DNA from 3 places in the Mesorhizobium sp. Ca11 genome. Region 1 is predicted to be linked to each of the others. Evidence: predicted binding sites of a transcription regulator. Region 1 holds the regulator's gene; each other region holds the start of a gene.

Region 1 (3,279 bases):
TGCCGGCATTCCGGAAGCCATCAACGAGTCGATGCGGCGGACCGGCATCTACCACATCATTTCGATCTCCGGCCTGCACATGGCGCTGGTCGCCGGCACGATCATGGTCCTGCTACGCGGCGCCTTCGCGCTGTTTCCGGATTTCTCGTCGCGCCGGCCGGTGAAGAAATATGCCGCTGGCATCGCGCTGGCGTCGATCGCCGCCTATCTCGTGATCTCCGGCATCGTGGTGGCGGCCGAGCGAAGCTTCATCATGCTTGGCGTGATGCTGGTCGCCGTGCTTTTCGACCGCGCAGCGCTGACCATGCGCAACCTGGCGATCTCTGCCATCGCTGTCATCCTGGTCTCGCCGCATGAAGTGGTCGGCCCGAGCTTCCAGATGTCCTTCGCTGCCACCGCCGCCCTGGTCGGCGCCTATGCCGGCTTTGCCGACTATCGCGCCGGCAAAACGACCGCGCCGCCGGCAAAGCGTTCGTTTCTCGGGTTCCTATCGCGAAAACTGGCGATTGGAGCGGGTGGCGCCGCCGTGACGTCGCTCATCGCGGGCAGCGCGACATTGTTGTTTGCCATCTGGCACTTCCAGCGGGTGTCGCCGCTCAGCCTGCTGGCCAATCTGGCGGTGATGCCGATCGTCTCATTGGTCGTCATGCCATTCGCCGTGCTGAGCGCGCTGGCCATGCCCTTCGGCTTCGACGGTCCCTTCCTCTTTGTCATGGGCAAAGGCCTGACGGCGATGATCACCATTTCGGCATGGATTTCCGAGCGCTCACCGGTCGACGCCGTGGGGCTGATCTCGATCCAGTCGGTGCTGCTGGCGACGGTCGCGCTGGTCATCGCGACGATGGCTACCACCTGGCTGAGGCTTGCCGCCGTTCCTTTCGCGCTCGCTGCGCTGCTGGCCATTCCGCATGTCCGCACACCGGACGTGCTTATCTCGGAGGATGCGCATCTGGTGGCGATGCCGATCGGCGGCGGCGAGCTTGCCGTCAATCGCGAGCGCTCCAACGAGTTCACCACCGACAACTGGAAACGGGCGCTGAAAGCCGAGGAGATCGTGCCGCCGGAAAGGTTCGCCAGAGATATGCTGGACATTGCCGATCCCGTCGACCTGCCGCCCGGCTCGCCCTTCTATTGCACCGGTGATCTCTGCATCGGCCGGCATCCTTCCGGCGCGATCGTCGCGCTCGCCGAGACCCGCGACGCCGCCCGGCCGGCCTGCGGTTTCGCCGACCTCATCGTCATCAACGACGCCACGGCCTATAACCCATGCCGCGATCCGCGTGTGCTCGTCATTACCAAGCGGCAGCTGGCGCGCGACGGCAGCGCCGCCGTCTTCTTCGATCCGCAATCGGCAACCGCGCGGCCAACCGTCCGCTACGCGGTCGTAGAACCATACCGACCCTGGCACGAGCAGCGGAAATACACGCGCGAGGCGAGGGGACTGGCGCCCTATAAGCAGCCGGAAAAACCAGCCGCCGCACCGGCCCAATAGATTGTCGTTCGGGCGAAGACGGCGAGCCGTTCTGCTCAGTAGCGGCGGATAAGTCCCACGAGCTTGCCCTGAACCTTGACCCGGTCCGGTCCGAAGATCCGGGTCTCATAGGCCGGGTTGGCAGCCTCGAGCGCGATCGAGGCACCCTTGCGGCGGAAACGCTTAAGCGTCGCCTCCTCATCGTCGACCAGCGCCACCACGATCTCGCCCGGGCTTGCGGTGTTGGCATTGCGGATGATGACGGTGTCGCCATCGAAGATGCCGGCCTCGATCATCGAGTCGCCCTTGACCTCCAACGCGTAATGCTCGCCGCCCATGATCATGTCCGGCGGCACCGAGATCGAATGCGTCTGGTGCTGGATGGCGTCAATCGGCACGCCGGCGGCGATGCGGCCCATCACCGGAATGGATACGGCCGCCGCGGCCTCGTCGTCATTGCTTGGCGTCGGAGTGCGCGATGGCGTCGTCGGCTTGACCTGGCGACTGAGATTGCCTTGGCCGCCCTGGATGACGCTTGGCGAAAACTTCTTCGCGGCATTCAGGCCAGGCGCGATCGAGTCGGGCAGGCGCAGCACTTCCAGCGCGCGCGCCCGGTTCGGCAGCCGGCGAATGAAGCCGCGTTCTTCCAGCGCCGTGATCAGCCGGTGGATGCCGGACTTGGAGGCAAGGTCGAGCGCCTCCTTCATCTCATCGAATGATGGAGGAATCCCGCTCTCCTTCAGGCGTTCATGGATGAACATCAGGAGTTCATGTTGTTTGCGCGTCAGCATCGGCGGCCCCCACGGGTTCTGAAACCAGAATCAGAAAAACAAACCCAGAACAAACACTATCTGTTCCAGTTGTGTTCCGCAACCGTTTAAAGTTTAGTGAATTTGTTAAGGCTGCCGAAACAATGTCGCATCCGGTGATGCCCTGGCCGCCCCTTGTAGGACAGCGGCATTGATTCCGCTCGATTTTGGAGCTTCGTTAAGCTGAAACAAGAGCCGACACGATCACGAAGCCGCGGATGGGATCACGTCGGCTCGTTCCGTAAGCGCGCGGCACCGTGAACGAAACGAATCCAAAATGCCAACCTTGGCGAAGTTCCGATCCGCAGTCTTCGCCGTCTATGGACCAGCTAACACAGGACCAAAGGTTCTTGCCCTGTCGCCGAGGGTGGTGAGACAACCCCCTCGGCCAGATCGAAATGGAGGCGGCAGCACAATGAGGGGAATTCCTGATCTCGCCGAAGTCGAGGCGATGGATGCCGCGGATCCGCTGCGCGCCATGCGCGATCGCTTCGTCTTGCCGGAAGACGTCATATACCTCGACGGCAATTCGCTGGGCGCCGCTTCGGTGGACGCCTTCAGCGAGATCGAGACTGCCGCGAGGCAGGAATGGGCGCGGGATCTCATCCGCGCCTGGAACACCGCCGGCTGGTTCGATATGCCCATCGAGCTGGGTGACCAGCTAGGACGGCTGATCGGCGCGAAACCCGGCCAGACGGTCGTTTGCGACACGACTTCGATCAACATCTACAAGGTCCTGCATGCGGCACTTACAATGCGGCCCGAGCGTTCGGTGATCGTTGCCGAGGGCGACAGCTTTCCGACCGACCTCTACATGGCGGAAGGCGTCGCATCGACGCGGCCCGGCACGGTGCTGCGGCTCGAAGGCGCCGATGCCCCGACGATTGAGGAACTGGTCGACGATCGCGTCGCGGTCATTCTGGTCAACCACGTCAACTACAAATCCGGCCGGCTGCGCGACATGGCGGCGCTCACCCGCAAGGCTCAGGAAGCCGGCGC
Region 2 (3,279 bases), on a different contig from region 1:
TCAGGTTTCCTCCATCCGGATTCAGCACGACTTTGCGGTTGCCGATGCCATAGGCGAAATTGGCGGCGTATTTGGCGCCGAGGTCCTGGCCAGCCTGGCGGTTGATCTCGACGAATCGGACGTTGAGCTGAACCTGCTGCGAGGACGAGATGTTGACCGAGTTGATGACTTCCTCATTGCCGGAAAAGCGTGACGCAATCTTGCTGGCTTTGTCGGCGGCGACCGCATCGTCGGCTTCGCCCGACAGCACGACGCGCCCGTTTGCCGAGCCGACCTTGATCTTGGCGTCGGGCACGCTGGCGCGGATGGTGCTGGCCAACTGGTCGGTATCCAGCGTCACCTCGATGTCGATGGTGCCGACAAGCTGCTTGTTCTGGTCGAACAGGGCAATGCCGGTGGTACCCAGGTTGTTGCCCAGCACATAGAAGGATTTGTCGGTCAGCGGGTTGACGTTGGCGATCTCCGGATCGCCGATGACGATCTGGTAGAAGGCGGCGCTCGTCATGATCGTCTTCGGCTTGCCCTTGGCGACCTTGATCGAGGCGTTCTTGTTCGCCGAGACATAGACGACGTCATTGCCCGCCCTTGCCGGCGCGGCGACGGCAAGCACTGTCGCCGCCAGCGCAATCACGCCGAGAAGACGCCATCCCCCGGTCGTCCGAAATGTATCAAACCCGAACATCTTGCCCCGTCCCCGCCGGTCCCCACCGGCTATTGCTGCAGTTCCTGCGGCGGTTGCCGCGAAGGAACCTTGTATTCCTCGACCTTGTCGCCGCGCGTCACGATCACCGTCTTGAATTTCGGCTCGTCCTGGTCCTTCGTCACCGCATTGACGAGCGAGGCGGCGCTCGCCTGCGCATTTGCGGCAACCGAACCGCCGAAGGACGAGATGGTCGTCAGCCCGCTTTCGCTGGCGCTGGCGTCGGCGGCCGACCGCAGCGACAACGACAGCGTGCCGACGGTGCGGGCAAGCGCCACCTTCTGCGCCCCGTCGTTGGTCACCTCGATGGTCACCGAATTGGCGACTTGCGGCTCGGTCTTGCGTTCATCGGCGCCCTGTCCGACCGAGAGCACCTTGGCATCGGAGACAACGATCTCGGACGTGACGGTCGAGCCGGCAGCCCCTTGAGCATTCTTGGACACTTCCTGGATGTCCCCAGCATCGCGCGTCAGCACGACGTCGACGCGGTCTCCCGGCGTGATGAAGCCGCCGACGCCGGCGATCTCGTCGGTGCGGATGGTGACGGCCCGCATTCCCGCCGACAGCATGTTGGAAAGCGTGGCGCGGCCGTTCGGTCCCGACAGCTTGGTGAGCAGCACCGGTTCGTTGACCTCGATCGGCGACAGCACGACCCGGCTGCCGTCCGCAAGCAGCTTGTCGATTGTCGGGAAAGCGCCCTGCGGCAGTGAATCCTGCGGCCACGGAATCTCGGCGAGTTGCGGCCGTCCAAGCTCCATGCCGTAGCGCAGCGGCGCTTGCGCCACCACGATGGTCTTGAACTCGACCTTGGGCTGCTGCGGCGCCACGACGACCTTGACCTCGGCCTGAGCCTTCGCCTGGCTCTTGACCCAGAAATCCGCCGCAAAGATCGAGATCGCGCCGAAAACGGCGGCGATGCCGATCATGGTTATGGCCCTGCCCCTCACAATGGAACCCCTGACGCCCGTGGTCTTTTGTTGGTTGGGCCTCACGCTAGGCGTTAATGTTAAAGAATCAGGAATCCCGCGACCCGCCAACCGCCCTATTTCGGCCGGCTTGGTTATCGAATGGTTTTAGAATAAGAGACAGTTTGAATCCCTGAACGGAACAGGAACTCGTTCGCCCGCCAAAAGCGTGGCAGTATCCACGAATGATTCGCATTACCGGACGCTAGGCCTCGCATGGACGACAACAACGACCTCTTCGGCAAGATGGAAAAGCCGGCACAGCAAGTGCGCGCGCCCTCGCGGCCCGCCGATCCGCTGGTGCAGGCGGCGAAGCGTACGACCGCCACCCGCGACGGCAGCGAGGGCTACAGCGCCGCCGATATCGAGGTGCTGGAAGGGCTCGAGCCGGTGCGGCGCCGTCCTGGCATGTATATCGGCGGCACCGACGACAAGGCGATGCATCACCTGTTCGCCGAGGTCATCGACAATTCGATGGACGAAGCGGTGGCCGGCCACGCCACCTTCATCGACGTCGAGCTTTCCGCCGACGGGTTCCTGACCGTCACCGACAACGGCCGCGGCATCCCGGTCGATCCGCATCCGAAATTCAAGAAGCCGGCGCTCGAAGTCATCATGACCACGCTGCATTCGGGCGGCAAGTTCGACTCCAAGGTTTACGAGACCTCCGGCGGCTTGCACGGCGTCGGCGTCTCGGTCGTCAATGCGCTGTCCGACCATCTCGAGGTCGAGGTCGCGCGGGGTCGTCAGCTCTACCGGCAGCGTTTTTCGCGCGGCGTCCCGGTCAGTGGATTGGAGCATCTCGGCGAGGTCCACAACCGCCGCGGCACGAAGACCCGCTTCCATCCCGACGAGCAGATTTTCGGCAAGGGCGCCGCCTTCGAACCGGCGCGCCTTTACCGCATGACGCGCTCGAAGGCCTATCTGTTCGGCGGCGTCGAGATCCGCTGGACCTGCGATCCGTCGCTGATCAAGGACAAGGATCAGACGCCGGCAAAGGCCGAGTTCCATTTCCCCGGCGGCCTCAAGGACTATCTCAAGGCGACGCTGGGCGACGAATTCCAGGTCACGCGCGAGGTTTTCGCCGGGAAGAGCGACAAGCAGGGCGGCCACGGTTCGCTCGAATGGGCTGTGACCTGGTTCGGCGGCGACGGTTTCCTCAACTCCTATTGCAACACCATTCCGACCCCCGAAGGCGGCACGCATGAGGCCGGCTTCCGCAACGTGCTGACGCGCGGGCTGCGCGCCTACGCCGACCTCATCGGCAACAAGCGAGCTTCGATCATTACCACCGATGACGTGATGATCTCGGCCGCCGGCATGCTGTCGGTGTTCATCCGCGAGCCGGAATTCGTCGGCCAGACCAAGGACAGGCTGGCGACGATCGAGGCAATGCGCATCGTCGAAAACGCCCTTCGCGACCCGTTCGACCACTGGCTGGCGGACAATCCGCAGGAAGCCTCCAAGCTTCTGGAGTGGGTCATCGCGCGCGCCGACGAACGCGTGCGGCGCCGGCAGGAAAAGGAAGTCTCGCGCAAAAGCGCGGTGCGCAAGCTGCGCCTTCCGGGAAAGCTTGCCGACTGCACGCAGAACGCCGCCGCGGGCGCCGAGATC
Region 3 (3,279 bases), on a different contig from region 1:
GCGCAGGCTTCCCAAAGCAGCGCCACGCGCTCCTTGCCAGTGGCCAAGCCGCGGATGTCGCCGTCGCGCGATAGCTGCTCCAGTGCCTGCGCATCCACCGCCGGCAACGCGCGGGTCAGCCCTTCGACAGGCGCATTGGCCTCAATCGAGCGCTTCAGCGCATCGAGGCTGGAAAAGTCGAAATCGGCGGTGCGCCACTGCAGCACCTTCGCCGGATCGAAATCGTGTCCCTCAATCTTGGCGACCAGTTCCTCGTCGAATGGGTCGACCTGGCCGGTGACGCCGAACGTCCCGTCGCGCAGGTGCCGGCCGGCGCGGCCGGCGATCTGGCCAAGCTCGGCGGCGGTCAGGTTGCGGTATTGATAGCCGTCGAACTTGCGGTTCTGAGCGAAGGCGACGTGATCGAGGTCGAGGTTCAGGCCCATGCCGATGGCGTCGGTGGCGACGAGATAGTCGACGTCGCCGGACTGGAAGATCTCCACCTGAGCGTTTCGGGTGCGCGGGGAAAGAGCGCCGAGCACGACGGCAGCACCCCCCTGCTGGCGGCGGATCAGCTCGGCGATCGCATAGACCTCGTCGGCCGAGAAGGCGACGATCGCCGTGCGCCGCGGCAGCCGGGTGAGCTTCTTCGAGCCGGCATAGGCAAGGTGCGAGAGCCGCGGCCGCGTCACCACCGACACGCCCTTCAACAGGCGCTGCAGGATGCCATGCATGGTGGCCGCGCCCAGGAGCAGCGTCTCCTGGCGGCCGCGCAGATGCAGGATGCGATCGGTGAAGATATGGCCGCGCTCGAGATCGCCGGCAAGCTGCACCTCGTCGATGGCGACGAAGGCGGCGTCGGTCTCGCGCGGCATCGCCTCGACGGTGCAAACCGAATATCTTGCGCCGGCGGGCACGATCTTCTCCTCGCCGGTGATCAGCGCCACCTTGTGGGCGCCGACCTTCTCGCAGACGCGCGCATAGACCTCGCGGGCGAGCAGCCTCAGCGGTAGGCCGATCACACCGGTTTCATGCGCGACCATGCGCTCGATGGCGAGATGCGTCTTGCCGGTGTTGGTCGGGCCCAGCACGGCCGTCACGTCGCGGCCCGAAAGGATCAGCGGGTGGGAGTGTTTCGGCTGGATGTTCATCGGCTCGGAAATAAGGTTTCTGCCGCCCGTAGTCTGAAGCACGGCGCTGCCGCCGCGTGTGACAGGCGACACATAGGGACTTCGGGCGTGAAGCGAAAGCGGAATGTTCCCTCGCGAAGTGGCTATGCCGGAGGGGACAGCCAAAATCGGCTGCTTGTTAACAGCTGGAACGAGTCTGGAACGAATCAGCGACGAATCGGTGACTCGTTCTGATTCAGGGTTTGTTCACGGCTATATGTGGATTTTTTGACGGTGAGTCTCACCACATGCTGAATCGCTGAATTGGCCCGATTCCTGCTTGGCCTCTGCCGGACCCGGGCCGTCGTTAACCTTTGCCGGGCAATGGTCAGACCCCGACCCGAGGGCAGACTTCAAGTTTATGAAATTGTTGATTTTTCTTAATCGCTTTTAACGAGTTCGGTGACGTTTGCACCGTCCACTGTTAACTTTCCGGCCAAAGCCGGAACGAATCGGCGACGAATCAGCGATCCGGCGGTTTTCCTGGTTTGTTCACCCCTAGATATGGTGTTATCCACAGCTTGCCCACCGAGGATTCACAGCTTGTCGCAGCGGTTATGCACAGAGCGTGGCTGCGGCCGTTAACTTTTGCGTGCCGAATTGAGGCAAGGTGTCGCGCCGCCTGCCGGCGAACAAAAAAGGCGGCTCCGGTGCCGGAGCCGCCTTTGGCGGCAAATGGTGCCGGGCGACCTACTGGGATGTCAGGCGAAATACTGACCGCCATTGGCGGAGATGGTCGAGCCGGTGATGAAGCCGGCCTCATCGGAAGCCAGGAAGGCGACGCAGCGCGCGATCTCTTCCGGCTCGCCGAGGCGACCGACCGGGATCTGAGCGATGATCGACTCCCGTACTTTTTCCGGCACGGCCATGACCATGTCGGTGGCGATGTAGCCGGGGCAGACGACATTGACGGTAATGCCGGCGCGAGCCCCCTCTTGAGCCAGCGCCTTGGTGAAGCCGATATCGCCGGCTTTCGAGGCCGAATAATTGACCTGGCCCATCTGACCCTTCTGGCCGTTGATCGAGGAAATGATGATGACGCGGCCGAACTTGCGGTCGCGCATGCCGCTCCACAAAGGATGCGTCATGTTGAAGACGCCGGACAGGTTGGTGTCGATCACTTCCTTCCACTGTGCGGGCGTCATCTTGTGGAACATGGTGTCGCGAGTAATGCCGGCATTGTTGACCAGCACGGAGACCGGGCCGAGATCGGCCTCCACCTGCTTGATGCCTGCGGCGCAGGCCTCGTAGTCGGCGACCGACCATTTGTAGACGGGGATACCAGTCTCGGCCTTGAATTTCTGGGCCGCCTCGTCATTGCCGGCATAGTTCGCCGCGACCGAATAGCCGGCGGTCTTCAAGGCGACCGATATCGCCGCGCCGATGCCGCGTGTTCCGCCCGTGACGATTGCTACTTTGGTCATGTGTGCTCCTCCCTGTTGATCGGAGGAGCGAGTAGGGAGTAGCGAATAGCGAGTAGGGGATTGAAGCCTGCTGCGCCGACGCCGTTTTCCCTATTCGCTACTCCCTCCTCGCTATTCGCTCAGTTCAGCGCTTCCACGCACATTGCAACGCCCATGCCGCCGCCGATGCACAGCGTGGCAAGGCCCTTCTTGGCGCCGCGGCGACGCATCTCGTAGACCAGCGTGTTGAAGACGCGGGCGCCCGAAGCGCCGATCGGATGGCCGATGGCGATGGCGCCGCCGTTGACGTTGACGATCGAGGGATCCCAGCCCATGCCCTTGTTGACGGCGCAGGCCTGCGCGGCGAACGCCTCGTTGGCCTCGACGAGGTCGAGGTCCTTGACCGACCAGCCGGCCTTCTCCAGCGCCCGCTTCGAAGCGGGAATAGGCCCCGTGCCCATGATTGCCGGATCGACGCCGGCGGTCGCCCAGGAGGCGATGCGCACCAGTGGGGTGATGCCGCGCCGCACGGCCTCGGCCTCGGTCATCAGCAGCGCGCCGGCGGCGCCGTCATTGATGCCCGACGCGTTGGCGGCGGTGACCGTGCCGTCCTTGTCGAAAGCAGGCTTCAGCTTGGCCATGGCGTCGAGCGTCGCGCCGTGCCGGATGTACTCGTCCTGATCGACTGTTGTGTCACCCTTCTTGCCCTTGATGGTGAAGGCGACGAT

Evidence for each region. Region 1 encodes LexA, which represses DNA repair genes until DNA is damaged. Its sites were predicted from a motif close to TGTTCNNNNTGTGTTCNG; they were not measured.
Region 2: parE (DNA topoisomerase IV subunit B) is a predicted target of LexA. The motif match lies at 1,799-1,816, and genes of this name have one in related genera.
Region 3: LB538_RS21395 (helicase-related protein) is a predicted target of LexA. The motif match lies at 1,296-1,313, and genes of this name have one in related genera.

The regions. Positions count from the first base shown of each region.
Region 1 covers NZ_JAIUHU010000011.1:117,337-120,615, reverse strand. Annotated here, with positions in the region: gene LB538_RS20060 (ComEC/Rec2 family competence protein) at 1-1,492, shown strand, start outside; gene lexA (transcriptional repressor LexA) at 1,528-2,262, opposite strand; gene kynU (kynureninase) at 2,696-3,279, shown strand, end outside.
Region 2 covers NZ_JAIUHU010000001.1:203,976-207,254, forward strand. Annotated here, with positions in the region: gene LB538_RS01020 (type II and III secretion system protein family protein) at 1-682, opposite strand, end outside; gene cpaB (Flp pilus assembly protein CpaB) at 712-1,626, opposite strand; gene parE (DNA topoisomerase IV subunit B) at 1,882-3,279, shown strand, end outside.
Region 3 covers NZ_JAIUHU010000012.1:167,742-171,020, forward strand. Annotated here, with positions in the region: gene LB538_RS21395 (helicase-related protein) at 1-1,130, opposite strand, end outside; gene LB538_RS21400 (beta-ketoacyl-ACP reductase) at 1,850-2,572, opposite strand; gene LB538_RS21405 (acetyl-CoA C-acetyltransferase) at 2,692-3,279, opposite strand, start outside.